Regions from separate parts of the Shewanella loihica PV-4 genome, predicted to be linked through region 1. Evidence: predicted binding sites of a transcription regulator. Region 1 holds the regulator's gene; each other region holds the start of a gene.

The links. The regulator sigma-54, encoded in region 1, starts transcription at its own class of promoters, with help from an activator protein. The targets are predictions, from matches to a motif close to GTTGGCACGNNNNTNGNNT.
Region 2: SHEW_RS00185 (DUF4097 family beta strand repeat-containing protein) is a predicted target of sigma-54. The motif match lies at 4,151-4,169, and genes of this name have one in related genera.
Region 3: fliE (flagellar hook-basal body complex protein FliE) is a predicted target of sigma-54. The motif match lies at 2,756-2,774, and genes of this name have one in related genera.
Region 4: SHEW_RS11145 (YccF domain-containing protein) is a predicted target of sigma-54. The motif match lies at 1,312-1,330, and genes of this name have one in related genera.

What each region holds. Positions count from the first base shown of each region.
Region 1 covers NC_009092.1:3,947,547-3,955,301, forward strand. The annotation lists gene SHEW_RS17100 (calcium/sodium antiporter) at 1-534, shown strand, start outside; gene SHEW_RS17105 (KpsF/GutQ family sugar-phosphate isomerase) at 568-1,545, shown strand; gene kdsC (3-deoxy-manno-octulosonate-8-phosphatase KdsC) at 1,547-2,098, shown strand; gene lptC (LPS export ABC transporter periplasmic protein LptC) at 2,095-2,652, shown strand; gene lptA (lipopolysaccharide transport periplasmic protein LptA) at 2,639-3,184, shown strand; gene lptB (LPS export ABC transporter ATP-binding protein) at 3,181-3,912, shown strand; gene SHEW_RS17130 (RNA polymerase factor sigma-54) at 4,047-5,534, shown strand; gene hpf (ribosome hibernation promoting factor) at 5,565-5,852, shown strand; gene ptsN (PTS IIA-like nitrogen regulatory protein PtsN) at 5,855-6,298, shown strand; gene rapZ (RNase adapter RapZ) at 6,295-7,143, shown strand; gene SHEW_RS17150 (HPr family phosphocarrier protein) at 7,136-7,411, shown strand; gene mgtE (magnesium transporter) at 7,512-7,755, shown strand, end outside.
Region 2 covers NC_009092.1:37,034-44,788, reverse strand. The annotation lists gene SHEW_RS00205 (S9 family peptidase) at 1-1,031, shown strand, start outside; gene SHEW_RS00200 (GIY-YIG nuclease family protein) at 946-1,326, shown strand; gene SHEW_RS00195 (phosphatase PAP2 family protein) at 1,489-2,307, shown strand; gene SHEW_RS00190 (phosphatase PAP2 family protein) at 2,400-3,221, shown strand; gene SHEW_RS00185 (DUF4097 family beta strand repeat-containing protein) at 3,311-4,081, opposite strand; gene SHEW_RS00180 (class I SAM-dependent methyltransferase) at 4,297-5,088, shown strand; gene SHEW_RS00175 (M14 family metallopeptidase) at 5,150-6,991, opposite strand; gene SHEW_RS00170 (efflux RND transporter permease subunit) at 7,214-7,755, opposite strand, start outside.
Region 3 covers NC_009092.1:1,569,595-1,577,349, reverse strand. The annotation lists gene fliG (flagellar motor switch protein FliG) at 1-621, opposite strand, end outside; gene fliF (flagellar basal-body MS-ring/collar protein FliF) at 614-2,311, opposite strand; gene fliE (flagellar hook-basal body complex protein FliE) at 2,370-2,702, opposite strand; gene SHEW_RS07005 (sigma-54-dependent transcriptional regulator) at 2,899-4,242, opposite strand; gene SHEW_RS07000 (sensor histidine kinase) at 4,235-5,257, opposite strand; gene SHEW_RS06995 (sigma-54 dependent transcriptional regulator) at 5,479-6,912, opposite strand; gene fliS (flagellar export chaperone FliS) at 7,179-7,589, opposite strand; gene SHEW_RS06985 (hypothetical protein) at 7,596-7,755, opposite strand, start outside.
Region 4 covers NC_009092.1:2,493,175-2,500,929, forward strand. The annotation lists gene SHEW_RS20595 (hypothetical protein) at 1-95, shown strand, start outside; gene SHEW_RS11140 (1-aminocyclopropane-1-carboxylate deaminase/D-cysteine desulfhydrase) at 245-1,171, opposite strand; gene SHEW_RS11145 (YccF domain-containing protein) at 1,401-1,808, shown strand; gene SHEW_RS11150 (substrate-binding periplasmic protein) at 1,895-2,596, opposite strand; gene SHEW_RS20950 (hypothetical protein) at 2,613-2,867, shown strand; gene SHEW_RS11155 (PGPGW domain-containing protein) at 2,892-3,119, shown strand; gene SHEW_RS11160 (DUF6508 domain-containing protein) at 3,236-3,613, opposite strand; gene SHEW_RS11165 (hypothetical protein) at 3,968-4,312, shown strand; gene SHEW_RS11170 (LysR family transcriptional regulator) at 4,418-5,323, opposite strand; gene SHEW_RS11175 (homogentisate 1,2-dioxygenase) at 5,478-6,638, shown strand; gene hppD (4-hydroxyphenylpyruvate dioxygenase) at 6,730-7,755, shown strand, end outside.

The sequences.
Region 1 (7,755 bases):
CTGATCTGGCATGCGATCGTCAACAAGGAGAAAGATCCCCTGATCGACGAGGCCGAGAGCGAGGTGCCTAAAGATGTGCCTACGCCTAAGGCGATCCTCTGGCTGGTGATTGGCTTAGTGTTGCTGCCCCTGTCTGCCGACTGGATGGTGCAGGGCGCCGTGGGTATCGCCAAGGCCTTCCATATGTCAGACTTAGTCATAGGCCTGACCATTATCGCCGTCGGCACCAGCCTGCCTGAGTTGGCGGCCTGTGTGGCCGGCGTGCTGAAGAAAGAGGACGACCTTGCCATAGGCAACGTGGTCGGCTCGAACCTGTTTAACATTCTTGCGGTACTGGCGCTACCCGCCCTTATCGCCCCAGGCGCAGTAGATGCCGCCGCCAGCAGTCGCGACTTTTACATGGTGATGGCAACCAGCGTTGCCCTGGCCATACTGATTTTATTAACCGGCAAGGCCCGCCAACTACGCCCCTGGCATGGCGGTGTGTTATTAGCGACTTTTATCGCGTACCAAGTCACACTTTTCCTATCCTAATAACGTTTAGGCCGACAAAATAGAGAGAACAAGATGGTAGATGCAGATCAATTACGTCAATGGGGACGCAAGGTTATCGATACCGAGCGCAACGCGCTGGACAACCTGTATCAATATGTCGACTCGAGTGAATTTGCCAAGGCCTGCCAACTGATCCTCGCCTGCACCGGCAAGGTGATCGTGATGGGCATGGGCAAATCCGGCCACATAGGTAACAAGATCTCGGCCACCCTGGCCAGCACAGGCACCCCAGCCTTCTTCGTCCACCCCGGCGAGGCCAGCCATGGCGACCTGGGCGTACTGAGCGAGAACGATATCGTACTCGCCATCTCCAACTCGGGCGAGGCCAGCGAAATTTTAACCCTGATGCCTGTGATCAAGCGTATGGGGCTGCCCGTCATCGCGGTGACGGGCAAGCCTGAGTCCAACATGGCCAAGCATTCGGTCGTTCATCTGTGTATCGAGGTACCGGAAGAAGCCTGCCCGCTCGGACTGGCGCCCACTTCGAGCACCACGGCGACACTCGTCATGGGCGATGCCCTGGCGGTGGCCCTGCTGCAGGCCAGAGGCTTCACCAAAGATGATTTCGCCCTCTCCCACCCCGGTGGCAGCCTGGGACGCAAGCTGCTGCTCAAGGTGAGCGACGTGATGCACAAGGGTGACGACTTGCCTCTGGTGGCAGAAGATATCTGCATCACTGAGGCCCTATATGAGATCTCCAAGAAGGGGCTCGGCATGACAGGCGTAGTCAACAGCCAGGGCATGCTGGTGGGTATCTTCACCGACGGCGACCTGCGCCGGGTGATCGACGCCGAGATCAACCTGCGCAAGACCTCCATCTCAGAGGTAATGACCCATGGCTGCGTCACCGTTAGCGAAGGCATCTTAGCCGCCCAGGCCCTCAAGGTGATGGACGAGAAGGAGATCAACGGCCTGATTGTCACCGACGAGCAGCAGAAGCCGATTGGTGCGCTCAATATGCTGGACATGGTCAAGGCGGGGGTGATCTAACATGGCACATCAAGGTTTTTACGGCCCGATAACCGACGCAGTCTGGCAGAAGGCTAAACAGATCAAACTCTTGATCTGCGACGTCGACGGCGTCTTCTCCGATGGCTTAGTCTATATGAGCAATTCGGGCGACGAACTCAAGACCTTCCATACCCGCGACGGCTATGGCGTCCGCTCGCTGCTGACCAGCGATATTCCGGTGGCCATCATCACGGGGCGTAAGTCGCAGATAGTGGAAGATCGCATGACGGCCCTGGGTATCACCCACATCTACCAGGGCGTCGACAACAAGCTCGAGCCTTATCAGGAGCTGCTTAACCTCTATAAGGTGAGGCCTGAGGAAGTTGCCTATATTGGCGATGACATGGTGGATCTGCCCGTGATGGAGCAGGTTGGCCTGTCTGTCTGCGTGGCCGACGGTCATCCCTATGTACGCCAACACGCCGACATGGTTACCCATATCAAGGGCGGCCACGGCGCATTGCGTGAATTGACGGATCTCATCCTGCTCAGCCAGGATAAGTTTGCCTCGGCCCACGGAATGAGCATATGAACAGAGTCACGCTGGCGATCATCGCCTTCTTCGGCACAGCACTGATCCTTTATTGGCAGGTTCAGTCGAAAAAGGGCAGCGAAGAGCTGGCCCTGGATAATGTCGATCGTCCCGACTACATAGTCCGGGATCTCAAGAGCGTGCAATACAATGATGAGGGTGGCATCAACAGCCGGGTATCGGCCAGTCACATGGAGCATTACGCCGAGCGCAACCAGACCTACTTTACCCAGCCCATCTATCTGGTCTACCCCGACAACGGCGATGCCCAGTGGCGCCTGAGATCCACCAAGGGCACACTGGACAAAAATAGCGGACGGGTCACCCTGGAAAATAATGTTATCATTGACGCCATTAGCCCAGAGGAACCGATTCAGACCATAGAGACCACCTATCTGGAGCTGGATCTCAATACTATGATTATGACATCCGACAGAAGCATTCGGATCACAGGGCGTGATTTCCTCATCACGGGGGAAGGCTTATATGCCGATCTCAACGCCCAAAATATCAAACTGACGAGTCAGGTAGAAGGAACATATGAAACTAAATAGCCTTATTCTTGCGGGCCTGCTGCCCCTGGTCAGTGTTGGCGCCTATGCCAAGGTGAACGACCTGCTGCAAGAGGTTAAGATCTCTGCCGCCAGCCAGGAAGCCGACATTAAGAACAACCAGATCATCTTCCACGGTCCGGTCGAGGTCACCCAAGGCTCAATCAAGATATTGGCCAGTGAACTACGCGCCTTCAGCAAAGAGAAGAACAGCGGCAAGATACTGATCGCCACCGGCAACCCGGCCACCTACTCGCAGGTGATGGAAGATGGCCGTCCCGCCTCGGCCAGCGCCAAGGAGATCCGCTACGAGCTTTCCAGCCGCACCCTGACGCTCATTGGCGACGCCACCCTGGAACAGGAAGGCAGCCAGGTCACGGGGTCGCAGATCCGCTACAACATAGAACAGCAACAGCTGATCGCCGAGAGCACAGGCAAAGACAGAGTGATCACTATCATTCAGCCTGAGAACTATCAGGAACAGATCCAGCCAGAGCAGAAGCCCGAGAAGAAACCAGAACAGGAAAAACAATGACAGACCTGATCTTGAAGGCGGAGAACCTCGCCAAGAGCTATAAGAGTCGTGCCGTTGTCCAAGACGTGAGCCTCACGGTCAAGACCGGGCAAATCGTCGGCCTGCTGGGGCCAAACGGCGCCGGCAAGACCACCACCTTTTACATGGTCGTCGGCCTGGTACAGAGCGACAAGGGCCGCATCTTTATCGACGATGACGACCTGACGCTAGACCCAATGCACCTACGCGCCCGCAAAGGCATAGGCTACCTGCCTCAGGAAGCCAGCATCTTCCGTAAGCTCTCGGTGCGGGACAACATCATGGCCGTGCTCCAGACCCGCAGCGATCTTAATAACGATGGCCGCGAAGAGGAGCTGGAACACCTGCTGGAAGAGTTTCACATCACCCATATCCGTGACAGCCACGGCATGGCGCTCTCGGGCGGTGAACGTCGCCGGGTGGAGATCGCCAGGGCCCTAGCCGCCAACCCTAAGTTTATTCTTCTCGACGAGCCGTTCGCCGGGGTCGATCCCATCTCGGTAATCGACATCAAGAAGATCATCGAACAGCTCAAGAATCGCGGCCTGGGGGTGTTGATCACCGACCATAACGTGCGCGAGACATTAGACGTCTGCGAGAAAGCCTATATCGTCAGCCATGGTAATCTGATCGCCGAGGGCACACCCGCCGAAATCTTAGACAACCAGCAAGTACGAGCAGTGTACTTAGGTGAACAATTCAAGCTATAGTTAATCTTATAATGGGGCCACAGAGGAAAAACCACGCGTTAATTGTGGCCTTAGGAACTATCCGATATATTTGTCCGGCACATATAGCCAGAGCTTTCTCATTTTATAATTAGAAACAAGGGAATAGCAGTACGATGAAAGCGTCACTTCAGCTCAAAATGGGTCAGCATCTCACCATGACGCCCCAGCTACAACAGGCCATACGTCTGTTGCAGTTGTCGTCATTAGAGTTGCAGCAGGAGATCCAGCAGGCATTAGAATCCAACCCGCTACTGGAGTTGGATGAAGAGCAGGAGAGCGCCAGCATCGAGCTGCAAGACGATGGCGTCACCGACAGCTTCGACAACAAGTACGACGACAAGATAGAGCTGGATTCGAGCCAGGATAACTCAGGGGTCGAGACCTCTGATGCCCTGACTCAAGACTCTATGCCAGACGAGCTGCCGGTGGATACCACCTGGGATGAGGTCTACACCGCCTCACCAAACTCAAGCTCGGGCGCCATGCGCGACGACGACATGCCTTTTCAGGGCGAGACCAGCGAAGGTCTGTATGAACACCTGGAATGGCAGAAGAACCTGACCCCTTTTTCCGATAACGACCTGGCCATCGCTACCGCCATCATCGACGCTATCGACGAGCGCGGTTACCTGACCCAGACCTGCGAAGATATTCTCGAGGCCATGGGCGACCCAGAGATCGAACTCGACGAGGTCGAAGCGGTGCTCAAGCGAGTACAACACTTCGACCCTATTGGCGTGGCGGCCCGTGATCTCAGCGAATGTCTGACCATTCAGCTGGCCCAATACAGCGACGATACCCCGCACATCGCCAACGCCCGCATGCTGATCAAGGAGCACCTGGATCTCATCGCCGGACGCGACTTCCGTCTGCTGATGCGCAAAACCAAGCTCAAGGAAGATGAGCTGAGGGATGCCATCGCCCTTATTCAGACCCTGAATCCCCGTCCCGGTCTCGCCATCACCGCCAGCCGCGACGAGTACGTGATCCCGGATGTGACCGTCACCAAGAAGAAGGGACGCTGGGTAGTCGAGCTCAACCCAGACAGCATGCCTAAGATCAACGTCAACCAGCAGTATGCCGCCATGGCCCGCAGCACTAAGAGTCAGGCGGATGGCCAGTTTATTCGCGGCCACCTGCAGGAAGCCAAATGGTTCCTCAAGAGCCTGGAGAGTCGCAACGAGACCCTGCTCAAGGTGACCAACTGTATCGTCGACTTCCAGCAAGGCTTCTTCGAATTTGGCGAAGAGGCGATGAAGCCCATGGTACTGAACGACATCGCCGAGGCGGTGGAGATGCATGAATCCACCATCTCACGTGTGACCACGCAAAAATATATGCATACCCCGAGAGGGATCTTCGAGCTTAAATACTTCTTCTCCAGTCACGTCGGTACCGACGATGGCGGAGAGTGCTCTTCAACAGCAATACGTGCCTTCATTAAGAAGCTGGTTGCTGCGGAAAACCAGAAAAAGCCATTGAGCGACAGCAAGATGGCTCAACTCTTGGCCGAACAGGGGATTAAGGTGGCTAGACGCACCATTGCCAAGTATCGCGAGGCAATGCTTATACCGCCCTCGAATCAGCGCAAGAGCTTATAAAACAAACCTGGAAACTGGAGGACTATCTTTATGCAAATAAACCTGACTGGGCACCATATCGAGATCACCCAATCTCTACGAAGCTACATCGAAGAGAAATTCACAAAGCTTGAACGTCATTTCGATCAGATCAATAATGTGCACGTTGTATTAAATGTCGAAAAGTTGCAACAGAAGGTTGAGGCAAAGTTACATCTCCGTGGCGGAGAAGTGTTCGCAACATCCGAACATGCGGACATGTATGCCGCGATAGACTCCCTGATTGACAAACTCGATCGTCAGGTCATTAAACACAAAGAGAAGCTTACTAAACATTAACGATGGAACTGAGTACCATCCTGCGGCCGGAGTGCACCACCTGCGCCACTCCGGGCAGTAAGAAAAAGGTACTGGAGCTTATCAGCGACTTAGCCGCTGTCCAGTACCCCACCCTCTCCTCTCAAGAAATATTTGAAAGCCTTCTGGCTCGAGAGAAAATGGGCAGCACAGGTATAGGCAATGGTATCGCGATTCCTCACGGACGGCTGACTAACATAGATCAACCCGTGGCCGTACTGGTGAAATGTGCTGAACCAATCGCATTCGATGCCATTGACAATCAGCCCGTCGATATCCTTTTTGCGTTATTGGTGCCCGCAGATCAATGCGAGCAACATCTTAGCACCCTGGCCGCTATGGCCGAGAAGCTCAATGATAAGGCGATCATGAAGCAGCTAAGAAAGACCCAAGATGAATCCGAACTCTATCAGGTGATCACCCAATGAAATTGGTTTTGGTATCCGGACGCTCAGGATCGGGAAAATCCGTCGCACTCAGGGTCCTAGAAGATCTAGGCTACTACTGTGTCGACAATCTGCCCTTGCAGATGATGGAGTCCCTGCTGGAGCAGCTCAAGGGGCGCAGCGATCTCGTGGCCATCAGCGTCGATGTGCGCAACATGCCCAGCGAAGAGATCCAGCTGGAAAAGCAGCTGGCCAAGCTCCCCAAAGATACCGAAATCTTAAGTTTCTTCCTGAACTCAAGCGACAATGTACTGCTCAAGCGCTACAGCGAGACCCGCAGGCTACATCCGCTGTCGCGCTCTAAGGTCTCCCTCAAGGAGGCAATTCAGCTCGAGGGCAAGCTGCTCGACCCCATAGCTAAACTGGTGGATCACTATATCGACACCTCTAACCTCAACATCTATGAGTTGAGCGACAAGGTGCGCGAGATCCTGCTGGGCACGGTCGACAAGGAGCTGGTGATCAACTTCGAGTCCTTCGGCTTTAAATATGGCATGCCGACCGAAGCCGACTTCATGTTTGACGTGCGCTTCCTACCCAATCCCCATTGGGAAACTGAGCTGAGGCCACTGACTGGCCTGGATGAGCCAGTGCAGCAGTTTCTGAGTCAGCAGCCACTGGTCAACAAGTTCATCTGGCAGATCGAAAACCTGCTGGAGACCTGGTTACCACACCTGGAGCGCAACAACCGCAGCTACCTCACCATCGCCATCGGCTGCACCGGCGGCCAACACAGATCTGTCTATGTGACCGACCAGCTCGCCAAGCTGTTCAACAAGGGCAAGCATAAGGTTCAGGCGCGCCATAGAGAGCTAAAGCATGACTAAGTTGGCTCGCGAGCTGACCATCTGCAACAAGTTGGGCCTGCACGCCAGAGCGGCGACCAAACTGGCTGTGCTCGCTGCCAAGTTCGACGCCGAGGTCACCCTGATCCAGGGCGATAAACAGGCCTCAGCCGCCAGTGTACTCGGCCTCCTGATGCTCGAAACCGGCATGGGTAAAACCATCACCATCACCAGCGAAGGCAAAGATGCCCAGGCGGCCCTGGATGCCATCAGCGCCCTTATTGACGCCAAATTCGATGAGGCCGTATAATCGGCTCGCTTTGCGGTGCCCGCTTAATTTCGTCCTATACTTATCATAGACTTACAAGCCTACCACCCAAGCCGTTCAATCAACTGCCAAAGGAGGAGCTATGCCGATCGAAGTGTTAGATAGTGAAACCACAGATCAACGCCTTAATCAGCTCACTCAAGCCTTAGGCAGCGGCATGTTTGTCCATGTGCGCAGCATGCTGCACGACATGGCCGCCTCAGATATCGCCTTCATCCTGGAATCCTCTCCGCCGCGCACCCGTCAGGTGCTCTGGCAACTGATCGATCAGCAGCACACGGGGGAGATCCTCGACGAGCTGGGCGAAGAACTCAAAGATACCCTGA
Region 2 (7,755 bases), 690 kb from region 1:
TCCGCATCTTGCCCCTCAACGGCGCCCCGGAATATGAACTCGACTTCGACGATGCCGCCTACGTGGTGGGTCTTGATGTTAACCCGACTCAAGATAGCCATCATCTGCGCATCTACTACGCCAGCCCATCGACGCCCGAGTCCATCTACTTGGTGGATCTCACCCAGGCCAGCCCGAGACGCCTGCTGAAACAGGAGCGAGTACTCGGCGGCTTCGATAGCCAACACTACCAGACTGAGCGGCTCTTCATCGACGCCAGAGACGGCGCCAAGGTGCCCGTGACCCTGGTTTATCGCAAGGACAAGTTTCGCCAGGACGGCAGCAACCCCTTGTATCAATATGGCTATGGCGCCTACGGCTACACCATAGAACCTGACTTCGACAGCGCCATCCTCAGCCTGTTGGATCGCGGCGTCGTCTATGCGGTCGCTCACGTGCGCGGTGGCGAGATGTTGGGGCGTCCCTGGTACGACGCCGGCCGCCTGATGCAAAAACAGAACAGCTTCAACGACTTTATCGACGTCACCCTAGCCTTGGTGGAGCTAGGCTACTGCGCCCGGGACAAGGTGGTTGCCAGTGGCGGCAGTGCCGGTGGCCTCCTGATGGGCGCGGTGATCAATCAGGCACCGCAGCATTATCTGGCCGTGGCGGCCCACGTGCCCTTCGTCGATATCGTCACCACAATGCTCGACGAATCGCTGCCCCTGACCACCAACGAGTATGATGAGTGGGGTAACCCGAATCAGGCCGAGGCTTACCGCTACATGCTGAGCTATTCGCCCTACGACAACATCAGCCGTCAGGCCTACCCGCACCTGCTGGTCACCACAGGCCTGCACGACTCTCAGGTGCAATATTTCGAGCCCGCCAAATGGGTGGCGAAACTCAGAGAATATAAACAAGACGAGCACCTGTTGCTGTTTCATATCGACATGGAGGCGGGTCATGGCGGCAAGAGCGGCCGTTATCGTCACTTTGAGGACACGGCCGAAGAGTACGCCTTCTTCTTCGGCCTGTTGGGACTCGCCTAAGATGCCCCAGGAGAAGTTAGCTAGCACCACCTGGAGCCTCTACATGATCCGCTGCGCCAACGGTCACCTCTATACTGGGATCACCACAGATATCGACCGCCGCTTCAAGGAACATAGCGACAATGGCCCCAAGACGGCCAAATACCTCAGGGGCAAGGGGCCACTGACCCTGGTCTATCACGAGCAGGTCGGCTGCCGCTCGGATGCCCTGAAGCGGGAGATCGCCGTGAAAAGGCTCACAAAAACGCAAAAAGTCGCCCTAATACACTTTGATGCAAATGGTGAATGCCCCTAAAAATTACAGGGGAAAGCAGCCGTAAATCATAGGCTAAGGCCAGAACAAACCAGACCGGTCCGGCTCAACAAGATGTAAACCACAGATTTACCTCAGGTTAAACGTCTTTACTTACCCATAACAAACCACTATCTTAGGCGGGCGCGTTTATGTGGAAAGACTATGAATTTACAACAACAAGCAAAGGCAATGGGAATGCCTGCGCAAGACAAGTACCAGGGACGCGGCTTTATTGGATTACTCTTGTTTCTGCTCTGTCTTCACCTCTTGGTGTTGAACTCGGCAGTCAATCTATCCCTATTTCGATTCTTTAACGGCATTGCGGCCTACGCCCCAGCCGATCTCCTCCTGCTGATCACAGACTTAGGCGATGGCATCACCCTCGGGGTGATCACTCTCTGCTGTCTGGTGAAACGGCCAGAGCTTCTGCTCAGGGTTGTCATCGCCAGCGTGCTGTCGCTGATCTTGGTGCCCCTGCTGAAGCAGACCTTCGATGCGCCTCGTCCGGCAGTAATATTAGAGACACTGAATATCGTCGGTGAGATCCGCCTGAAACACAGTTTTCCTTCGGGCCATACCGCCACCGCCTTCCTGTTTGCCGGCACTCTCTTCTTCGCCTATCGGCAGACCCAGATTAAATGCCTGGCAATCGCTTTCGCCAGCCTGGTGGGCCTGTCTCGCATCGTCGTCGGCGCGCACTGGCCAGAGGACGTGATCATGGGCGCCTTCGTCGGTCTCTTCTGCGCCTATGCGGCGGCCCACTGCCCCCTGGTCAAGCTCACCCAGTTCCACAAGGCGCTCATCTTGGCCTTCCTCTGGTGTGTGTTGGTGGTGAGCGAGCTGGATAAGAGTTTCGACAAAGATCATATCTGGCCAATACTCATGCTCAGATGGGGCCTAATTGCCACGGCCGCCCTGTTGATCTGGCGTGAATATGGCGCCATGCACAGGGTAAGACGTTGGCTGGCGTTTCAAGGTTAACAGCCCAAAAGGCGTAAGACTTTCACCAACATTCACGCTTTCTTCACACTTAGATGCCTACACTGGAGGCTCCTAAGATGAAGAGGTGCGCCATGTTCAGACTGACCCAGGCTCAGACCACCAGAGAAACAGCCCTGACGATGACCACAGATCGCAGCCGCTACGGCACGCTGATCCTACTGGTCAGCATGCTGGCGCTGCTCTGCCTGAATCAGGATCTCAACCTGAGCCTCTTTCGTGCCATCAACGGCCTCTCACCTAGCCTGCCCCAGTGGCTACAGCTAGGGATAACCGATCTCGGCCACGGCAGCACCCTAGGCACTATCGTACTCATCTGTCTGCTGCGTCGCCCCGAGCTGATGCCGCGGGTACTGACCGCCAGCCTGCTGTCGATGATCTTGGTCCCGCTGCTAAAACAGTATTTCGATGCCCCCAGACCGGCGGCAACCCTGGATTTTCTCTATATCGTCGGCGAGACGCGTCTGCACCACAGCTTTCCCTCTGGCCATAGCACCAGTGCCTTCCTGTTCGCCGGTAGCTTGCTGATGGTAATGCAGGATAAGAAGAGTAAGTGGGTCCTGTTGATGGGGGCGGCCATGGTGGCGCTGTCACGCATCTTGGTCGGCGCCCATTGGCCGGTAGACACGCTGGCGGGCGCCCTGTTGGGATTAAGCTGCGCCTATGTCGCCTCCTATGTTCCCCTGGTGCATTTGTCGCCAAGGCACTGGAAAATCCTGATGGGCATCTTGCTGCTAACGCTGCTGGTATGCCAGTACAAGGAGACCTCTTCGCAGATGGCCTGGCAGATCATTGGCCTTCGTTGGGGACTCCTGCTGCTAGCCGGCGTGCTGGTGCTTCGCCAATACCTGCAGTCTCGCCAGCCGCTCACCCCGCGTAAGTGGGTCAGAGCCTAAGCCTTTTAGAGTCTTAATGGGGTGGGCATCGGCTAATCCACGGATTCGTGCGACCCCGAGATTAGCCTCTGCGCCGGGAAGTCCTGGCCTTAGTCTATGCTGACCTGGCCCTGAATATTGTCGAAGCTTAGGCTACCTGAGCCCGCGTCTATGATGTGAAGCCCCTGGGTGTCCACCACACGGATGCCGCCAGAGCCATCGTCTATGGTAACCTTACCCTGAACACCTCTAACCTCTATGGCACCCGAGCCGTCGTCAATCTCCACATCTCCTTGTACCGAGGCTATGGTCAGGCTGCCTGAGCCATCCTTAACCTGGATACCGCCCGCCACATTGGTGAGAGTAATGCTGCCTGAGCCATCATCTATGGTGAGCTTATGGCCGCCATCAATCTCGATAGCACCTGAGCCGTCTTCGATCTCCATATCCGCCTGCACGCCGCGAATGACAATGCTGCCTGAGCCGTCATGGATATCCAGTTTGATTCCAGCTGGCACCTTCACCAACAGATCTATGTAGGGCGACTTACCATTTGAGAAGCTGGCGCGGTGAAAGGCATCGAAGTTGGCAACCAGCTTGGCCTTATTGCCCGAACGGGTGAGCGTCAGTTCGGGCTCGGCGCCATCAAAACCATAAATGTCGGCATCCAGGGTGATCTGCTCAACCGAGGCGTCGCCCACTATCTTCAGGCTACCGGCGCCGGTATCGGCGACCAGTGTCTCCAGCGACTGAGCATCCAGCGTCAGCTGCGTCTGTTTGTGATAGTCGAAATCGTCCCTTCCCGCACTGTTCACATTTACTATGCATCCAGTGAGGCCAAATACCAGTACCGTCGCCATAGTCATTACACGAGCCAACATAAACACCTTCCTTAATCTCTGTTAAAGTCATTTGAACCGCCTCGATGGGGCGGCTTAGATAGCCCAACTAAGCAGATAACATGCCAACAAGTTATCTAGTTGTTTTTGCTATGTTATTATCTTGCTTAACCGATTTTTGGATGGTGATGCCGCCACCCGATTCGTAGGATTAGTTATTATTTAGTGAAATACTTCATCAACTTATGAGGCGCGCAGTGGATTATCTGACCCTAAATCGAACGGCCTGGAATCACAGGACCCTAGAACATCTAGACTCTAGCTTCTACGATGTAAGTGGCTTTCTCGCCGGCAACAGCTCGCTGCAGGAGATAGAGCTAGCCGACCTTAAGGTAAAGGGAAAAAGCCTACTGCACCTACAGTGCCATTTCGGCCTGGACACTCTCTCCCTGGCTCGCCTCGGCGCCGAGGTCACTGGCGTGGATCTCTCCGACACCGCCATCCATCATGCCAGGCGACTGGCCGAGGCCTGCGACCTTAAGGCCGACTTTATCTGCAGCGATCTCTACCAAGCGGGCACGCAGCTGCAGCAGCAGTTCGATATGGTCTACACCTCCTATGGCGCCCTCTGCTGGCTGCCGGATCTAGGTCGTTGGGCAGAGTTGATTTATGAGTCGCTGCTACCCGGTGGTGAGTTTTATATGGTGGAGTTTCATCCCGTGCAGGCAATGATGGAGGGTTACAGTTATTTTACCCAGCAGGAGCCGGATGTTGAGGAGGAAGGCACCTATACGGAAAACGCCAGCGACACCAAACACACCATGGTGACCTGGCCCCACTCCCTGGCCGATGTGATAGGGGCGCTCATCCAAGCCGGACTCAAGGTAGAGGCGATTCAGGAGTATCCCTTCAGCCCCTATGATGCCTTCGACAATCTGGTGACGGGAGAGAGCCTAGGGCTCTCAAGCGACAGGCCCAGGTATTATCAGCTACATCAGGGCAAGCCGATCCCTATGGTCTACAGCCTGTCGGCCCGTAAACCTGAGTAATCCTTCACCTAGGGATGAATAAACCGACATAAAAAAAGCAGGCCAGGCCTGCTTTTTTTGTTTAGTCTCTCAGTACGGGATAGACCCTGTACTGCTTATCAAAATAGGGGCTACGCTCGTAGAACCAGCGCAGTCTCGCCTCGGCATCCTTGGCAAATTCAGGATCCTTGAGCGCCGCCTCAAACTCGGCGGCCAGGGATGCGTCCTCCTTGAGCATCTTTACCGCCAGCGGCTCTACCGCGTAGTGCTCGATATATTCGGTGCGGGTAAAGATAGGATTGAAGAAGCCCCACTGCAGCAGCGAGTCGGGTGACTGCGGCTCCAGCAAGAGGATAGCCAGATCGCCGAGGGGCTGCTGAGTGCTGATCTTCACCGTGCCCGCCGGCAGCGCCACCTTAGCCTTGTGGCTCGACACAGGGGCTGAGACCCGCTGGCGTCCCTCGTAGTCCTTGGCGTCGAACGCAGGCTCACCGAATCGATATTGAGTCAGGGTAAGAGTCTTGGACTGCTCCAGGCGCGTCATGCGTATGCCATGAATGCTCAGACGCTCGATCACCTCCTGCCACTGAGGCGGAATATAGTAGGCCTTTGGACGATTCACCTTAATGTCTGCGCGTGTCTTACCTATCACGGGCAGGTTCTCGTACAGCTTGGGCTCGCCGGTCCAGCGCACGACCGTCTCGCCGCTAATGGGGCTCTGCTCCAGGCGATAATCTATCCCCTTGAAGTCCCACCCCTTAGGCTGGGTCTCCGACTGCCAGGTCAGTGTGATGCGGTCGCTGTAGCGATAGCTGTCCTGCTTGATGGCGCTGCGCAGCGCCGTGCCCTGCTCGCCTAACACCTCCAGGGTCGAGGCCAGCATCAAATAGGTGCCGAGCACTCGCTGCTTGAAGGGCTTGAGGCTATGATTCTCGATCAATATGGTGGGCAGATGACGGGCGTCGCCATAACCGTTGGAGTAGCGTGGGCTGGCATTCCACAGGGAGAGCCCCTGGTTCAGGTCGCGATTATCGATGGCAAACACCAAGGGGCCGGGCACATGTCCCTGGGCGCTGAGCGCCTGCTCGACTTTGGGACGATACTTGTCGTTGAGCCAGCGATAGCTGGCGGGACTCAGTCCCTGAGCCAGGTTATAGCCGAAGGTGACATCATATTGATAATCTATGCCGTCGGTGACATGCACATCGATATAGAGATCCGGCTGCCAAAGGTTAATTGCCGCCAACATATGCTGCATCTCCAGGGTATCTGCCTTGGCATAGTCGCGATTAAGGTTAAGATTCTTGGCCGTAGTGCGCCAGCCCATCTCCACCGGGCCCCTCTGGTTAACCCGGTTAAACTGGCCGCTGCGCTCGTGGGCATCGACGCTGAAGATAGGCACGAAGAGGAGGTTCGCACCGGTTAACAGCGCCTGCTTGTCTCCCATCACCATGTCGCGCAGCAACATCATGCCCGCATCCTTGCCATCTATCTCGCCCGAGTGGATCCCCGCCTGCACCAAGAGTGTTGGCTTACCATTGACCTGCAGTTCATCGGGGGTCGCTGCCCCCTCCTGGCTCGCCACTATCATCCAGATATCTCGCCCCTGAGGACTCTTACCCAAGGAAACCTTGTGGAGCTTATCGCTGGTGGCGAGCAGCTTATCCAGCCAGGCGAAGGTGTCGTCATAGCTGGGGCTGGACTTTAGGCCGCCCTGCTCGAAGGGGGTCGCCCAAGGGTCATCTGCCGCGCGCAGCAAGGCTTCGCTGGCGCCGTGCCAGGTGATGCTCGGCGGCAAGATGGCATCATTGATATAAGTCTTATTTAACGAGACTTGGGCCGGTTGAGGGCCGCTGGTCTCTGCCATGGCGGATGCGCCGAAGGTGGCGAGACAGAGGAGCGTAGCGCGAGAATATAGGGACATCTTAAGTTACCTAACGGCTTATTATTAGCCGATTATCTTTCAATAAATAACCAGTAAGTGCAATACGTTAAGGACTTTTTTGCACAGAATATCTATGCGGCACAACACCTGCCTTGACCAAAACCCATTTAGATTGAACAAAAATTAAACCTGAACGGTCAACAGCCCCTAAGGCAATAAAAAGCCCGGTTATTACCGGGCTTTTTGACGAAATGGCTAGGCCTATTCTTGTGGTGTCGAGTCGGCGACCTGAGTTGCGGCGCCCTTCTTCTCGCGCTTGCTGAAGATGCGCTCCACAATCACGAAGAAGATAGGGATAAAGAAGATCCCCAGGAAGGTCGAACTCATCATGCCGCCCAATACGCCGGTACCGATAGCGTTCTGGCTGCCCGAACCTACGCCCGAGCTGATGGCCAGCGGCACAACACCCAGACCGAAGGCCAGCGAGGTCATCAGGATAGGACGCAGACGCACACGCACCGCGTGCAGGGTCGCTTCCACCAGACCCGCGCCCTTCTCGTAGAACTCTTTGGCGAATTCGACGATCAGGATGGCGTTCTTGGTCGCCAGACCTACGGTAGTCAACAGACCCACCTGGAAGAACACGTCGTTAGGCAGGCCACGACCGTTCATCGCCAGCAAGGCTCCTATGATCCCCAGTGGTACCACCAAGATCACCGCAAACGGCACAGACCAGCTCTCATACAGGGCCGCCAAAACCAGGAAGACCACCATGATAGACAGCGCATACAGCGCCGGCGCCT
Region 3 (7,755 bases), 2.2 Mb from region 1:
CTTCGCCGCCTGCGCGCCGCCCTGACCGGCAAACTGTTTCTCCATGATGTCGTTAAGCTCTTGCAGTGCCGCCGGTTGTACCTCTTCGAGGTTGGCGATTCGCATCATCAAGTCGAGACGGGTATTTTCCGGTGCTTGGGCAAATATCTCGGCGGCCTGATCCGGCTCAAGATAGGAGAGCACAATCGTCTGGATCTGCGGGTGTTCGTTCTGAATGATGGTGGCCACCTGACGGGCGTCCATCCACTTGAGTGATTCTAGGCCCTTGGCACCGCCCCCCATGATGATCTGCTCGATAAGGTTACCCGCCTTATCTTCACCCAAGGCGGCGGTAAGGGCATTACGCACGAACTCTTCGCTGTTAAATCCGATGGAGGAGTATTTCTGTACCTCCTCCAGAAACAGCTTGTGTACGCCGATCACCTTGTTTTGGCCGAAGTCTTTCATGGCCGCCATGGCCATACCCACCTTCTGCACCTGCTTAGGCTCGAGGTGTTTTAGGATTGAGGCGGCGTCGGCTTCGCTAAGGCTGAGTAGCAGGATGGCTGTCTTCTCGATACCGGTCAGATCTTTGGTATTGAACTCACCGTTAGCTGTGTCGATCTCTTTGTCTTTACTCATTTTCTTGTAACCATCCCTTGACGACTTGCGTAGACAACTCAGGCTCGTTGGCCACCAATGCACGTATGGCCTTTATCATATCATCGTCTTTATGCAGATCCGGTATCAAAATTGACCCATCATCGGCGTAGCTGTATTCCGCATCGGGACGATTAAGCATGCCAAGGGTATCGGCGGCATACTGATCCTCAATCTCCGCTAACTCATCACCCAAAGATGGCGCATCCGGCATCTTCTGACCATCTGGGTAGATAAGGCGCTTGAGCATAGGGCGCACCACGAACAGAATAAGCACCAGGATGATTAGACCGCCCATCACTAGCTTGATGGCTCGCCAGAACCAAGGCTCCTCGTAGATAGCCAGCGCTGGCGCCTCTTCTACCAGTTGATCCATGAAGGGAACTGTGACCACCTCTATCATGTCGCCACGTTGGGTATTGAAACCTACAGCCCCTTCTAGCAGGCGGCGTATGTTGCTCAGCTCCTGCTCGGTGCGAGCAACGCGGGTCACCTGACCGTCTTCACCGGCAGGTCCCGTCTTGAAATCGACCGCCACCGACACGCTAACCCGTCTGACCACCCCCACCTGCTGGCGGGTATGGCTGATGGTGGTGTCTAGCTCATAATTGCGGGTTGCCTCCTTGTGGCTAGAACCCGGCAGGGTCTGCTCCTGAGCACTAGTCCCGGTAGCCTGCTGAGGAATATTGGCTTCCATCGGTGGCTGGTTGCTCAGCGCGCCGGCGATGCCGCCAGTGCTGGCACCGGTAGAGTTATTCTCAACCGTCATCTCGCTGCGCACCGCGGGCAGATCCGGGTTATAACGCTTGGCGGTCTGCTCGACCGAGGTGAAGTCCATGTTCACGTCGACCTGAGCGGTAAAGTTTTCCGGCCCCAGAATCGGCATCAGAATCGATTCAATCTTGCTGCGGTATTCGGCTTCTTTCTGCTGCACCAGCTCGAGCTCGCGTCTGGCTCTGGCCGAGCCTGCAGTTTGACTGCCCGAGTTTAGCAGGCGACCGTTAGCATCGGTCACAGTGACTCGAGTCGGCTCGAGACCGTGCACCGCCGAGGCAACGATATCTACGATGGAATCGACCTCCTCCTGACCCAGACCGCCACGGCGGGTATTAACCACCACGGTTGCACTTGGCTTGGAGCGATTACGGGCAAACACATTCTCTTTAGGAATGGCCAGGATCACCTTGGCGCGGCTGACGCTCTTTAACTCTTCGATGGTACGTGCCAGGTTTTGCTCCTGGCTGTTCTTGAGTCTGGCGGCCTCCATGCGCTGGCTCACGCCAAAGCCGCTGTCTTTTGATAGGTAATCGTCACGACTCGGCGAGTTATCGATACCGGCGCGGCTCAGCATCATCTTGACGTCTTGGTACTGATCTTCCGGCACCTTGAGCACATCGACATCGATCTGATAGTTGACCTTGTTCTTGTCCAGCACATCCAGGACCTGCACCATCTCCTGAGTATCCATCTTACCCAGAGGACGGTATTCGGGCTCCTGAGCCCACAACATGACGAAGACGGCCAACGCCAGACAGATAGCCAGCGCCAGGATCATGGTGATCTGTCTGAGCATGTCGACACCGCCAAACATTCCGCCGCTCGGCTTATGTTCTTCTTGTACGCCGCCTGCCAACATATCCTGTGTTGTGCCAGCGCCAGTTCCGACTACCATATCTGTGCTCACGATAAATACCTGCCGTTATCTTTCTTAATCTTTAGGGAGTCCATGCCTAGACAGGCATACTCATGATCTCTTTATAGGCTTCCACCAGCTTGTTGCGCACCTGAACGGTGGCCTCGAATGCCACGCTGGCCTTCTCTCTGGCGATCACGGTATCTGACAGTGTCACCCGGGTGTCGCCCATATCCAGACGTGTCTGCAGCGAGGATGAGGTGGCCTGCAGCGCATTTACATTGCCCACAGCTTCAGACAAGAGGCTGCCAAAGTCGCTACCACTGGTGTTCGCCACCTGCTGAGTGATATTAGGTGTGATCCCATTAGGCTTGATTTCGCCCGTGAGTGTCTGCATCTCTTGCAGTAATGAATTGGCACCTATCTGCATCTTGGCCTCCGCTATCGTCGTGAAATTGACGAAATCTATTCTTATTCAGACCAATGCAATATGTTTGCCAAAAATAGAAAAAGCCGACAAACCCAGATTGGGTGTCGGCTTCGAAACGTTCAAATGGGCCGTAGAGACGCTAAAGCGGCGGTTTGCTTCCTTCACTGACACATGTCAGCTAAAACGAATACGCCTATCAGGCAGGGATCTGAATACCCATGTCACGCATACGCGCCATCTTATATCTCAGGGTCCGGGCGCTGATACCCAGCTTTTCGGCCACCTGCTTGCGACTGCCATTACACTGATTGAGGGTCTCTAGGATGATCACATGCTCCTGTGCCTTAAGCTCATCCCCCAGCCCCTCGGGCTCGACAGTTTTTTCACTATCAAAAGCAGGCTCCAGCATCACATCCTGAGTATCGATAACGATATCCTTGGCGCAGATAGTGTCACCTGTCTGTAGAATTAGGGCGCGCTGAACCACGTTATCCAGCTCTCGAACGTTCCCCGGCCATCTGTGGCCCAATAGACGCCTGCTCGCCTGATCGTCCAGGCTTGGCGCCACGGCTAAACCGGCAGCCTTGGCATGACGCAACACCAGGTGCCTCGCCAGCGGCAAGATATCCGCCGGGCGTTGATGCAGTGCCGGCCAGGTCAGCGGGAACACATTGATGCGGTAATAGAGATCTTCCCTAAAATCGCCTTTGGTCGCCATCGCCTTAAGGTCACGGTTAGAGGTGGCCAGCACACGCACATCGAGCTTAATCGTCTTACGACCGCCGAGTCGCTCGACTTCGCGCTCTTGCAATACCCTGAGCAGCTTGGCTTGCAGCCCCAGATCCATCTCGGAGATTTCATCGAGCAGCAAGGTGCCGCCCTGAGCCTGTTCAAACTTACCGGGACAGGCCTGATAGGCCCCGGTGAAGGCCCCCTTCTCGTAGCCAAACAGTGTGGCTTCGAGCATGTTTTCAGGAATTGCCGCACAGTTGATTGCCACAAATGGCTCGTTGGCACGCTGGCTGTGTTGATGAATATAGCGGGCAAGCACCTCTTTACCCGAACCACTCGGCCCCATGATCATCACGGAGGCATCGGATTGGGCCACCTTCTGTGCCAGCGCCAAGAGCGCCAGGCTGCGCTCGTCGGCCACCACGGGTTGATCTTCGATTAGCTTAGGTTTGAGATAACGAGACACCTGGTTAAGCAAGACCTCAGGGGCGAAGGGTTTCGCCAGATAGTCCACCGCGCCGAGCTTAATGGCACTTACCGCACTGTCTATGGTGGCAAAAGCCGTCATCAATAAGATGGGCACCTGGGCGTTATGCTGCTGAAGATAGTTCACCAGCCCGAGACCGCCTATCCCCTCCATCTGCACGTCGCTGATCACCATGTCGAATTCCTGACCCTTGAGCGCGACGATGGCCGCCTCGGCCGATTCAACATCGACACATTCATACTGCGCCAGCAGCAAGGTATCGACTAAGGCTTCGCGCAGCGCCGCATCATCTTCAACGAGTAATATCTTGGCTTCAGCCATGGCTTACCTCCAGCCCAGAATCGGCCGAAACAGCCGGCAGGTTAAACGAGGCGCGACATCCCTTTCCCGCGATACAATTGAGTTGCAAGCGGCCCTGATGATTTGCCACAACCGTCTGCACGACAGCTAAGCCCAGACCTGTGCCTTGGGCCTTAGTGGTGAAGAAAGGCTCTAACACCTTCTCTTGCAATTTGGCATCGAGCCCCTTACCGTTGTCGACTACCTCGAAGGCGACAGTCCCCGTCTCATCTTGGGCATTAAGCCAGATCTGACTGGCCCCGGCCTCGATACTGTTCATAACAAGATTGTTGATCGCCGAGCTGAGCGCCGCCGGATTAGCCTTAAAGCGCAAGTGAGTGTCTAGCTTAAGAAGCAGCTGGCAGCCCTTACGCTCGGCGATAGGTTCGCAGTTGGCCATCACGCTAGTCATCACCTGCTGCATGTTGCAGACTTCGGTCAATTCCTGCTGACGCCCCTTGGCCATCAGCAACATGTCATCCACCTGTTGCGACAGTTCATTGAGCCTGTCGATAAGCTTGCCCTGAAAACGCTCCCTTGAGACCTGGGTCAGCTTAGGGCTCCCCAGGTTCGCGGCGTAGAGTAAGGCCGCCGACAAAGGTGTTCGCACCTGGTGGGCCAGGCTGGCTACCATCTTACCTAAGGCGGATAGTCGTTGCAGATGCGAGAGATTCTTCTGCAGCAGACGGGTTTCGGTCAAGTCGGTCAAGACGATGAGCTGACCAGGCTCGGGCGTTAGCGGCGTGATCGCCAGCTTCACCCGGCGACCGTTCTTCAACGAGACCTCGTGACCGTCGTCATCTTGGGGCGAAAAGGCACGGTTAATCACCTGTAACCAGCGTATGCCCGCCAGGGGCTGCCCTAACAATTGCACCGCAACCGGATTGGCATCTGTCACCACACCATCGCCATTGAGGATCACTACACCCGATGGCATAGCCTGGAGTATATGTTCCATGCGGCTGGAGATGGCATCGTTTGCCACCTCACCACCCATGACTTGGGAAGGAGCCAGTGTTACCTGCGCCTGCGCTGTATATGCCACCTTTGGATTCGCGGCCATAACCACTCCGTCAATAATTTGCTGCTAAACAGGCCGATGCAGGTAACATGCCAATTAAAAAGCTAACAAAAAGTCAGAATTAACAGAGAATTATGAGTCAGATACGACAAAGGCCCAGAAATGGGCCCTTGTTTATGGAGTGCGGCGAGCAGGAGTTAATCTTTACTCATGCCATACTTGCGCATCTTCTCAACCAGTGTGGTACGGCGAATGCCAAGCATTTCTGCGGCGCGGGCCACCACATTGTCTTGTTGATCCAGTGCCTGGCGAATCATATCGATCTCAAGCTCGGCCAATAGATCCTTAAGGTTCACTCCTTCGGGTGGCAACTCGCTGGGGAAACGGCTCTCGGGAATATCGACCGCTACCTCATCGCTGAAGATAGAGGCCAGCGCATCGCGTTCCAACTCCTCTTCACTGACCTGCACCTGATATTCAGGCACATCAATATGGCGGTATTTAAGCGGCAGGTCATTAACGTCGACCAAGCCACCCGGATAAAGGATCGTCAGACGCTCGACCAGGTTAGAGAGTTCACGCACGTTACCCGACCAGCTATGCTCCTTGAGTGACTCAATCGCACGCTGGGTAAAACGCACCTTGCCACGCCCCTCGTTATAAACGCGGCTGACCAACTCCTGCAGCAAAAGCGGGATATCGTCTTTGCGCTCACACAGGGCGGGCATCTCGACAGGAAACACATTGAGGCGATAGAAGAGATCTTCCCTAAACTCGCCGTTGGCGATCATGGTCTCTAGCTCTCTGTGGGTTGCCGCGATGACGCGCACATTGGTATGAATCGGTTTGCTGCCACCGACACGCTCGAAGACGCGCTCCTGCAATACACGCAGCAGTTTCACCTGCATCTGCAGGGGCATATCGCCTATCTCATCGAGAAACAGGGTGCCCCCTTCGGCGAGCTCGAAGCGTCCCTTACGGGCACTGATTGCGCCGGTAAATGAGCCCTTCTCATGACCAAACAGCTCACTCTCGAGCAATTCTGGCGGAATGGCGCCACAGTTTACCGGGATGAAGGGGCCATCACGGCGATCGGAAATATAGTGGATATTGCGTGCAACCACCTCTTTGCCGGTACCAGACTGACCTAGAACCAATACGGTGGCATCGGAACCGGCCACCTGGTTGATCAGGTGACGCACCTGGGCGATACCTTCACTGCGGCCCACCAGGCTGCGAAATAACTTAGTCTGGTTACCACTGGTAGGTATATCCGGACGCTTAGCCTGCACAAACACCTGGCAAAAATGCAGGAGTTCGGTCAACTGAGGATAATTTAACGGCTCTTCAATACAACCTAATACATTGCCTGCAGTCACGTCGCCATTAGAGCCTAACAACAAGATGGGTTGCCAAGGCATTGAGGTGGCAATAGATTGCAACAAGGTCTTAGATTGAGCCTCTTGTGCAATGACAAGTGCTCTATAGCGGGTATTCGACATTCGAGATTCGAGTCTGTCGACGGCAAGCAACTCTACCTGCTCACCAAGAAACTCAAAAACACAAGATAAGCGATTAATTCGCTCTGACTGATTACCGACAAGTAGAATTCGTTGATCTGTTTGCATCATTTAAGAAGGCCGTAAAGCACTCAGTGTTATTCGCATTAATTATTAGTGTTAGTTGCTTCGAAAGCGAGATAATCGTTTTAATCCAGTTTTCCAAAAAATGACTATCACACGGAATAGTGTATTATCAGCAGCACATTAGCAAGTATCAGATTCATTTTCTGACTAACTCATCTGATTTTAGAGCAAATTCTCAACGTATCAAGCATCAGGCGCCAATCGTTTGACGCCTGACAAAAAGTTGTTGTTCAGAAAGATAGTCGAGACGATTAAATTGCCTCTGTGTGTGACGCTAGATGGTGCTCATTTTGGGGAATGGCGTCCCACCCTTCCTTGATGGTACGGATGATTTCACTCACATCATCGATCGCCTGCACATCGTTATTCATGTTGGCCTCAGAGAGCTTACGCAGCATGAAATCATAGAGGTCGCTAAGGTTGCTGGCGATCTCGCCACCCGCTTCCATATTCAGGCTGTTGTTAAGCCCTGTGATGATGCCGATTGCCTTGCCGATATAGATACCTTTATTTTCTATATCGTTGTTTTCTATTGCATAACGACTCTGGGCTAGTCGTTGCAGCGCACCTTCAAACATCATTTGGATAATTCGGTGTGGAGAGGCGACTGAGATCTCGCTCTCTAATGACACCTTTCGATATGACTGCAGTGACTTTCTCATAAAAACCTACCTTTCTGCATCTATAGACTTATAAACATTAAGTTGGCGTTGACTCTTACGTCCGACATGCAGTAACTCCTGACGATGCTTTAACAGGCTTACCGCCTGCGTCGTAAAGCTGCTGGTTAATTCCAGTTGAGCCTGCAATAGAGCTCTGTCTTCCTCT
Region 4 (7,755 bases), 1.5 Mb from region 1:
CATTTACCGATAGCCTAGGAAAAAACAAACAAACTTTTGCTAAGCGTACCGACGCCCTGCAATTTATGAAATGGTTGCTCTCAAGCAACAAATAACCCCCACGCTATTCGATACACCTCCTCTCACACGTATCGAAGGTTGCCCAGGCAACAAGTAGGATTGACCCCATTCGTCAACGACTCAGCAGGTAACATTTGGCTCAGGTTGTACCCCTTTCACAGGTACCGACCTGGCCAAATGGCATTTATCTCTCTAGCTCACCAAACTTACGCCTATACCTAGGCAGCATAGATTGATTACCCAGCAGGCCCCCTTGGTGCAGATAGAGCACGGGCGCAGCTAACCCCTGTTGCCACAGCTGCTTGAGGCAAAGCCAGCCCAGGGGATCGTAGAGCAGCTCAAACGCTATCCCCGTCGACTCGAGTTCATGCCACATCTGGTAAAACTCAGGGTACAGCTTGCCAAAGTGGTAGCGCTTAGCGGCCGGGACTATCTGAGGATGCAGCGCTTCGTCTTGCTCAAGCGCTAAAAATTGCTTCTTAAGATACTCATCGCCTCCCACCACGGCGCAGGTCATGACGCTGATGCTGGGATCTATAGCTAGGAACTGTTTCTGCAGATAGAGCGCCGTGGTGCCTGTGCCGGATGGCAGAAACACCACTAACTCGTTAAGGGGCTGCGCGCTTTTCCAGCTGGCTATCTCGCGGGCAAGCTGGGCGACGCCCGGCTCGGCAAAGGCGCAGCGCCCCCCTTCTGGCACAAACAGCTGCTCATCGCTGCCCGTCAACACCCTTTGCCTTATATAAGCTTCGCTATCCAATCCATCTCGATCCGTCTTTCTTGAGAGATCTATGATGTTGGCGCCGTTATCTAACGCCGCTAGGTAGTTGCCGCAGGGGTGCTCCGTCAGATAACTGGGGAGATGGTCCACGTAGAAATCCAGCCGCCACCCCTTGAGCTTAGCCAGGGCCGAAAGCGAATAGAGGGAGTTGGCCTGGGGCGAGCCATAGCCAATCAGTTGCCTAACAGAGGGGAAGTCGTTCTCAAGGAAATAGGCAAACTTACGCGCCTTATTACCGGAAAACTCGGGATGCAGCAGATCGTCGCGCTTCACATAGACCTTGTGCTCCCCAAGGCAGACAGCCTCTACGGGCGTGTGGCTAAGCTTCATGTTATCGGGCCTGAATGAAATGACGCGCCAGAGTGTACACCCTTTAACGGCAAATGCGTAATTTGACCGACTTTTGGCATATTATGTCAACACTCCAGAATCACACCAACACAATAATCAATAAAAACATACAGATATAACATGGCATGGTTTTCGCTTATTCCCTAGTAGATCTAATTTAAGGCCAATGCCTTAACAACAATAAAAGCACTGCAACAAGGAGCTCTTCATGGCACTACTGCGCTTAATCTTTAATATTGCATGGTTTATTTTAGGCGGCTTCGTGATGGGGCTGGCCTGGTGGCTGGCGGGCCTGCTCTGTTTCATCAGCATCATAGGCATCCCCTTCGGACGTGCCTGTTTCGTTATCGGTGAGATGGCCTTCTGGCCCTTTGGTCAGCAAAACGTTAATCGCCGCGCGTTGCAAGGGGTCGATGATATCGGTACTGGCCCGCTCGGCATGGTAGGTAACATCGTCTGGTTCCTGCTATTTGGGATCTGGCTTGCCATCGGTCATATCACCCACGCGCTGGCCTGTTTCGTCACCATCATAGGGATCCCTTTTGGTATTCAGCATCTGAAACTGGCGCTGCTGAGCCTGACCCCTATAGGGCAGACGATCACGGCCAAGGCTTAATAGCCTTGAGGCTTGAAATAGAGCCTGAAGGGGAGTTCGTGAACACCAACGACTGAACCGAATCAGGATGCTTGCCAAACGGCGAGTTAGAGGCTTTGAAGGTAATCTTCGAGGAGCTGCTCGACTTGGATACGGGCCAGGCCGGCGTTATAGATCTCTCGCCACCTGCGTCCATCGGGAGTGTTTCTAAAGGCGATATAGAGCTGTTTCGACTCCAGTAACTGCTTGTTAAATTGCAGCCTGGTCTTGAGTTCGCTCAGGTGTGGCTGCTCGATGAGAAACTGATAAACATAGAGATCCATGACGGCGCCCTGAACCCTTCCAGTGGCCACCTTGCGGATATTGTGCTCATCTGAGCTCACCAGCTCTACCGGCTGGGCGCCGATGGCAATCATTTCATCGAGCGCCTGGGTGTTCACATAGTCTCTGACCACGCCCAAGGTGTAGGCATTGAGATCCTGCACTCGCGACCAGGTAATGGGGTGCTGGCTCTGCTCCAAGATCCCAAGGGGACTCTGTCCCATGGAGTCGGAGAAGATGAATTTATCGGTTGGGTGATGATACTCGGGGAAATAGCCCTGATAGCCAGAGTCGTCCCGGGTCACCACACGCACTGTGCGGCTCCAGGGGAAATAGTCCACCTGAAGCTCATGACCCATGGCTGCAAGTGCGGCTCTGGCCACCACCACACAGGCGCCGCCATCCTTCAGCGTCGGCCCCGAATAGGGTGGCCAATTTAATGAGGAAAGCTTGAGGGTCTCGGCCTTCGGGGCTGAAACAACACACAACAAGGTAGCGATGAAGATGAAGACACACAGTAAATGGACGCGTCGTAGCGTTGCTGGCCATAGCTTTACTGGCAATGGCGGTACTGGCAATAGCGGCGTAGAGAGCAAGGCCTGCCTATTAGCGCTATTTATGCTTAAGTTAAAGCCGCCTGTTCTCATCAACACCCTTCCCCCGAATCACTGCTTCGCCGCACTCCATCGCGCCATAGATGTCCTTTTGTTACACATTTTCACTGGCATGGATAAACAAGATGATGCAAAACAAGTATAGGAGAGAAGGTCAAATGAGGTATTTATGCTGAGAAAAACCTTGATCACCGTCATCGGCGGCGCACTTTGTCTACTCGGGTTGGCGCTGGTGATCTTGCCAGGCCCGGCCTGGTTACTGCTGCCCATAGGACTTGCAGTATTAAGCTTGGAGTACCACTGGGCCAGAGGCTGGCTAAAGAAGAGCCAGAAACAGATGACCCGCAGCGCCGCTTGGCTTGACGCCAAGGTGCGCGATTGGCGTTACAGCCGCTAAAATGCGGCTATTTGCCACCATTAGCGCTATTTCCCGCCAATAGTGCTTATTCCCCACCAATGATGGCTTGGGCGCTAAGGCGTCTTAAGCCAATAGAGTGGCAAGCCAACAAAAAGCTAGGTCAGCACAAAGAGGTCGCGCCCGCAGTTCTTATGAGTCAATACGTTGAGCCGCTCCAGAATCGCCAGCAACACCCCTTGCCTGCGCATGTTTTCCAATACGCCGCGGCTGAAGCGTTCCAAACGGCTCATGGCGGTTAACAGCAAGCGGCACTGATAGAAGCTCGCCTCGCGGATATAATCTGGCTTATCGACAAGGTGGGCATTTTGGTACCACTCCTGCCAGTTGAGAGTATCGAGTAACAGTCCCTGCTGAGCGAGCTGCTCGACAAAGCCCTGCATCGTCAGCTGACTGCTGGCCTGATCGCCACGGGCAAACTGCGTGGCATATTGAGAGTAGAGATTTGCTATCTGCAAAGATATTACACTTTTCATATCGCACTCCTTAGTCCCAAGGACAGGTTGCCCTTAGCGGCCCCCATTGCCCTAACGCCTTTCGCCTTACTTTCTAGGCGTTTACCTGACTTCACATCTCATAAAACGCTTGCTGAGTCTTAAAAGAATACATTCGCTAAGCCTCTTACCTAGAGAATCTGCATACTCCGTACCACAGCTTATCTAGGAGGCTAATAGCCTGGTGCGCCCGGCGTTTTATCAATGGCTTAACTCCAGGTTAATGAGAAGATGCTGAATACAAGCTGAACATGGCTAAGGTCCTGACTGGCTAGACATTAACAGGGCGAGACCATATGCTAGCTGAGAACGCAATGATTGCGCTGGAGAATTCAGATGAAGAAATACACCACAGGCGTTAGCCTTATCCTACTGGGACTGTCTATCGGTTTTTCGCCGCTAACCCTGGCTAAAAACGATAAGCATGAACATGGTGCCAAGGCCCATAACGAAAAGAGCCTGCCACCAGGATTGCAGAAGAAGGTGGCCCGCGGCGAGCCGCTACCACCGGGCTGGCAGAAGAAACTGCACAAGGGCGATTACCTGTCTGATGACTATTATGATCGCGGCAAGATCCATGTGCCTATCGACCGTGACGGCAACATCACCATAGATGTCGATGGCACCTTTATTAAGCTGCACGACAAGACACGTCGTATCCTCGATATTATTAACGACTAGCTATTATTAACGACTAGCTATTAATAGCGACTAGCTTTCAATTAAGGCTAGCCATTTAAAAAAGCGAGCTCAACGGCTCGCTTTTTAGATCTAAAAACACTCGCTTTAACGACTGGCCTGGGCTTGGTAAAGGTTAAACTCCTCCAGGATCAGGCTGGTAAAGAGCCGGCCGGCGCGACCTAAGGGGCGCTCCATGGTCGATACCAACTGAGGGGTAAAGCTGTAACGACTGCCACCGAGAAAATCCAGTTCCTGTAACTCACCGCTGGCCAGCTCCTCTTGAATCAAAAAGTCAGGCATCCAGCCAAAGCCCAGTCCCATCAGCAGGGCATTCTTCTTCATGATAAAGCCAGACAGGTAAAACACCTTGTCACCGCCAAATTGCAGCTCGTCGCTGTGGATCTTGCCAGGCGAGGAATCCTCGATGGTCAGCTCCACATGCTGTAGCAACTCAAACAGGCTGAGCTCCTTGGCCTTGGCTAAGGGGTGAGAGCGACTCACCACCAGTATGCTGTTGATGTCGGGCAGAGGCTGTGGCCGATAGTTAGGCCCGGTGCGATAGTCTTTCACCAACATGAGATCGGCATTATCCCGCTCGAACCTGTGTTGTACCCCACCGAGAAACTCCATGTTGAGCTGGATCTTAGTAGGGATCTTATGCTCAGACACCCGCTTCAGCGCCCGCATGATGGGCTCCATGGGCAGTGAGCCATCCACCACCAACTCAAGTTTAGGCTCCCAGCCTTCGCTGAAACGGCTGGCTAAATGTTCAATGTTGCCAAGGTATTGCAGCAAGCGTTTACCTTCGGCGAGGATCACCTTACCCTCAGGGGTTAATTCGGCGCGATACTGATCCCGACAAAAAAGCTTTACACCCAGGTGCTGTTCCAGCTTCTTCACCTGATAGCTCACCGCCGACTGCGCCTTGTGCAATCGCTCGGCAGCCTTGGAGAAACTGCCCTCTTCCACCAGAATCGACAACACCCTAAAGGCTTCCACATCGATCTTCATCTCACATCCTCGGCGTAAACAAAAGACAACCATCTAAAATTTAGATTGAGTTAAGCTATTTATTATTCTTTTTTTTGTTCATGCCAGCAACTAAATTGTTACTTAGATCACATAAACATAAGTGTGCCCGCTAAAGCACCCAAGGAAAGAAGCCATGCCATTTTATGTAAGACAGGGGGAGATCCCCCATAAACGCCACATCACCTTCAAGAAAGAGAATGGTGAACTCTACCGGGAAGAACTCTTCTCCACCCATGGCTTCTCCAATATCTACTCCAACAAGTATCACCACAACATGCCGACCAAGGCATTAGAGGTGAGCCCGTTCGAGGTCAATCACGGCCAAACCTGGCAAGACACCTTGATTCAGAACTATAAGTTGGACGCTAAGCTGGCCGACCGCGAGGGTAACTTCTACTCGGCGCGCAACAAGATCTTCTTTAATAACGACGTGGCCATGTACAGCGCCAAGGTCACCGAGGCGACCGAAGAGTTTTACCGCAACGCCTACGCCGACGAGGTGATCTTCGTCCACGAGGGCCAGGGCAAGCTCTACAGCGAATATGGTGTGCTCGATGTGAAAAAGTGGGACTACCTGGTTATCCCGCGCGGCACCACCTACCAGCTTAAGTTTGACGATTACAGCCAGGTTCGCCTGTTTGTTATCGAAGCCTTCTCCATGGTGGAGGTGCCTAAGCATTTCAGAAACGAGTACGGACAGCTTTTGGAGTCCGCTCCCTATTGTGAGCGCGACATCCGAGTTCCTAGCCTGCAAGAAGCCGTGGTCGAGAAAGGCGCCTTCCCCTTGGTCTGTAAATTTGGTGACAAGTATCAGCTGACACAGCTTGAGTGGCATCCCTTCGATCTCGTGGGCTGGGACGGCTGTGTCTACCCTTGGGCTTTCAACATTCAGGATTACGCCCCTAAGGTAGGTCAGATCCACCTGCCGCCGTCGGATCATCTGGTGTTTACCGCCCACAACTTCGTTATCTGTAACTTTGTGCCGCGCCCGTACGACTTCCATCCCCAGTCTATCCCGGCGCCTTACTACCACAACAATATCGACAGCGACGAAGTGCTCTACTATGTCGACGGCGACTTCATGAGCCGCACCGGCATCGAGGCCGGCTACATGACCCTACATCAGAAAGGGGTACCACACGGACCACAACCTGGCCGCACCGAGGCCTCGGTCGGCAAGAAAGAGACCTATGAATACGCAGTGATGGTCGATACCTTCGCCCCACTGCAGCTAACCCAACATGTACAAGGTTGCATGAGTAAAGACTACAACCGCTCTTGGTTAGAAGACTAATACCGTTCGGTACACACCGAATCACAATGAATAGCCAGACAAGTCACCAAAGAGTGACTGTGGTTGTAACAAATTGAACGAGGATACTCACATGGCAAGCGAACAAAATCCACTGGGATTACTGGGCATCGAATTTACCGAGTTTTGCACCCCAGATCTCGACTTTATGCACAAGGTCTTTATCGACTTTGGTTTCTCTAAGCTGAAGAAGCATAAGCAAAAAGATATCGTTTACTACAAGCAAAACGACATCAACTTCCTGCTAAACAACGAGAAGAGCGGCTTCTCTGCCGAGTTTGCCAAGAAGCACGGCGCTGCCATCAGCTCTATGGGCTGGCGCGTAGAAGATGCCAAATTCGCCTTCGAGGGTGCGGTTGCCCGTGGCGCCAAGCCTGCAGGTGATGAGGTGAAAGACCTGCCCTATCCGGCCATCTACGGCATCGGCGATAGCCTGATCTACTTTATCGACACCTTCGGCGCGGACAACAACATCTACGCCACCGACTTTGTCGATCTTGAAAACCCAGAAATCGTACAAGAGAAAGGCTTTATCGAAGTCGACCACCTGACCAACAACGTCTACAAAGGCACCATGGAGCATTGGTCGAACTTCTACAAAGATATCTTCGGCTTTACCGAGGTACGCTACTTCGACATCAAGGGTTCGCAGACGGCACTGATCTCTTATGCCCTGCGTTCACCCGATGGCAGCTTCTGCATCCCAATCAACGAAGGTAAAGGCGACGACAGAAACCAGATCGACGAGTATCTGAGAGAATACGACGGCCCAGGCGTGCAGCATCTGGCGTTCCGCAGCCGCGACATCGTTGCCTCATTGGATGCGATGGAAGGTAGCTCGATTCAGACCCTGGATATCATCCCTGAATACTACGACACCATCTTCGATAAGCTGCCACAGGTAACCGAAGACAGAGAGCGCATCAAGCATCACCAGATCCTGGTGGACGGTGACGAGGACGGCTATCTGCTGCAGATCTTCACCAAGAACCTGTTTGGTCCTATCTTCATCGAGATCATTCAGCGTAAGAACAACCTGGGCTTCGGCGAAGGTAACTTCAAGGCACTGTTCGAATCAATCGAGCGTGACCAGGTGCGT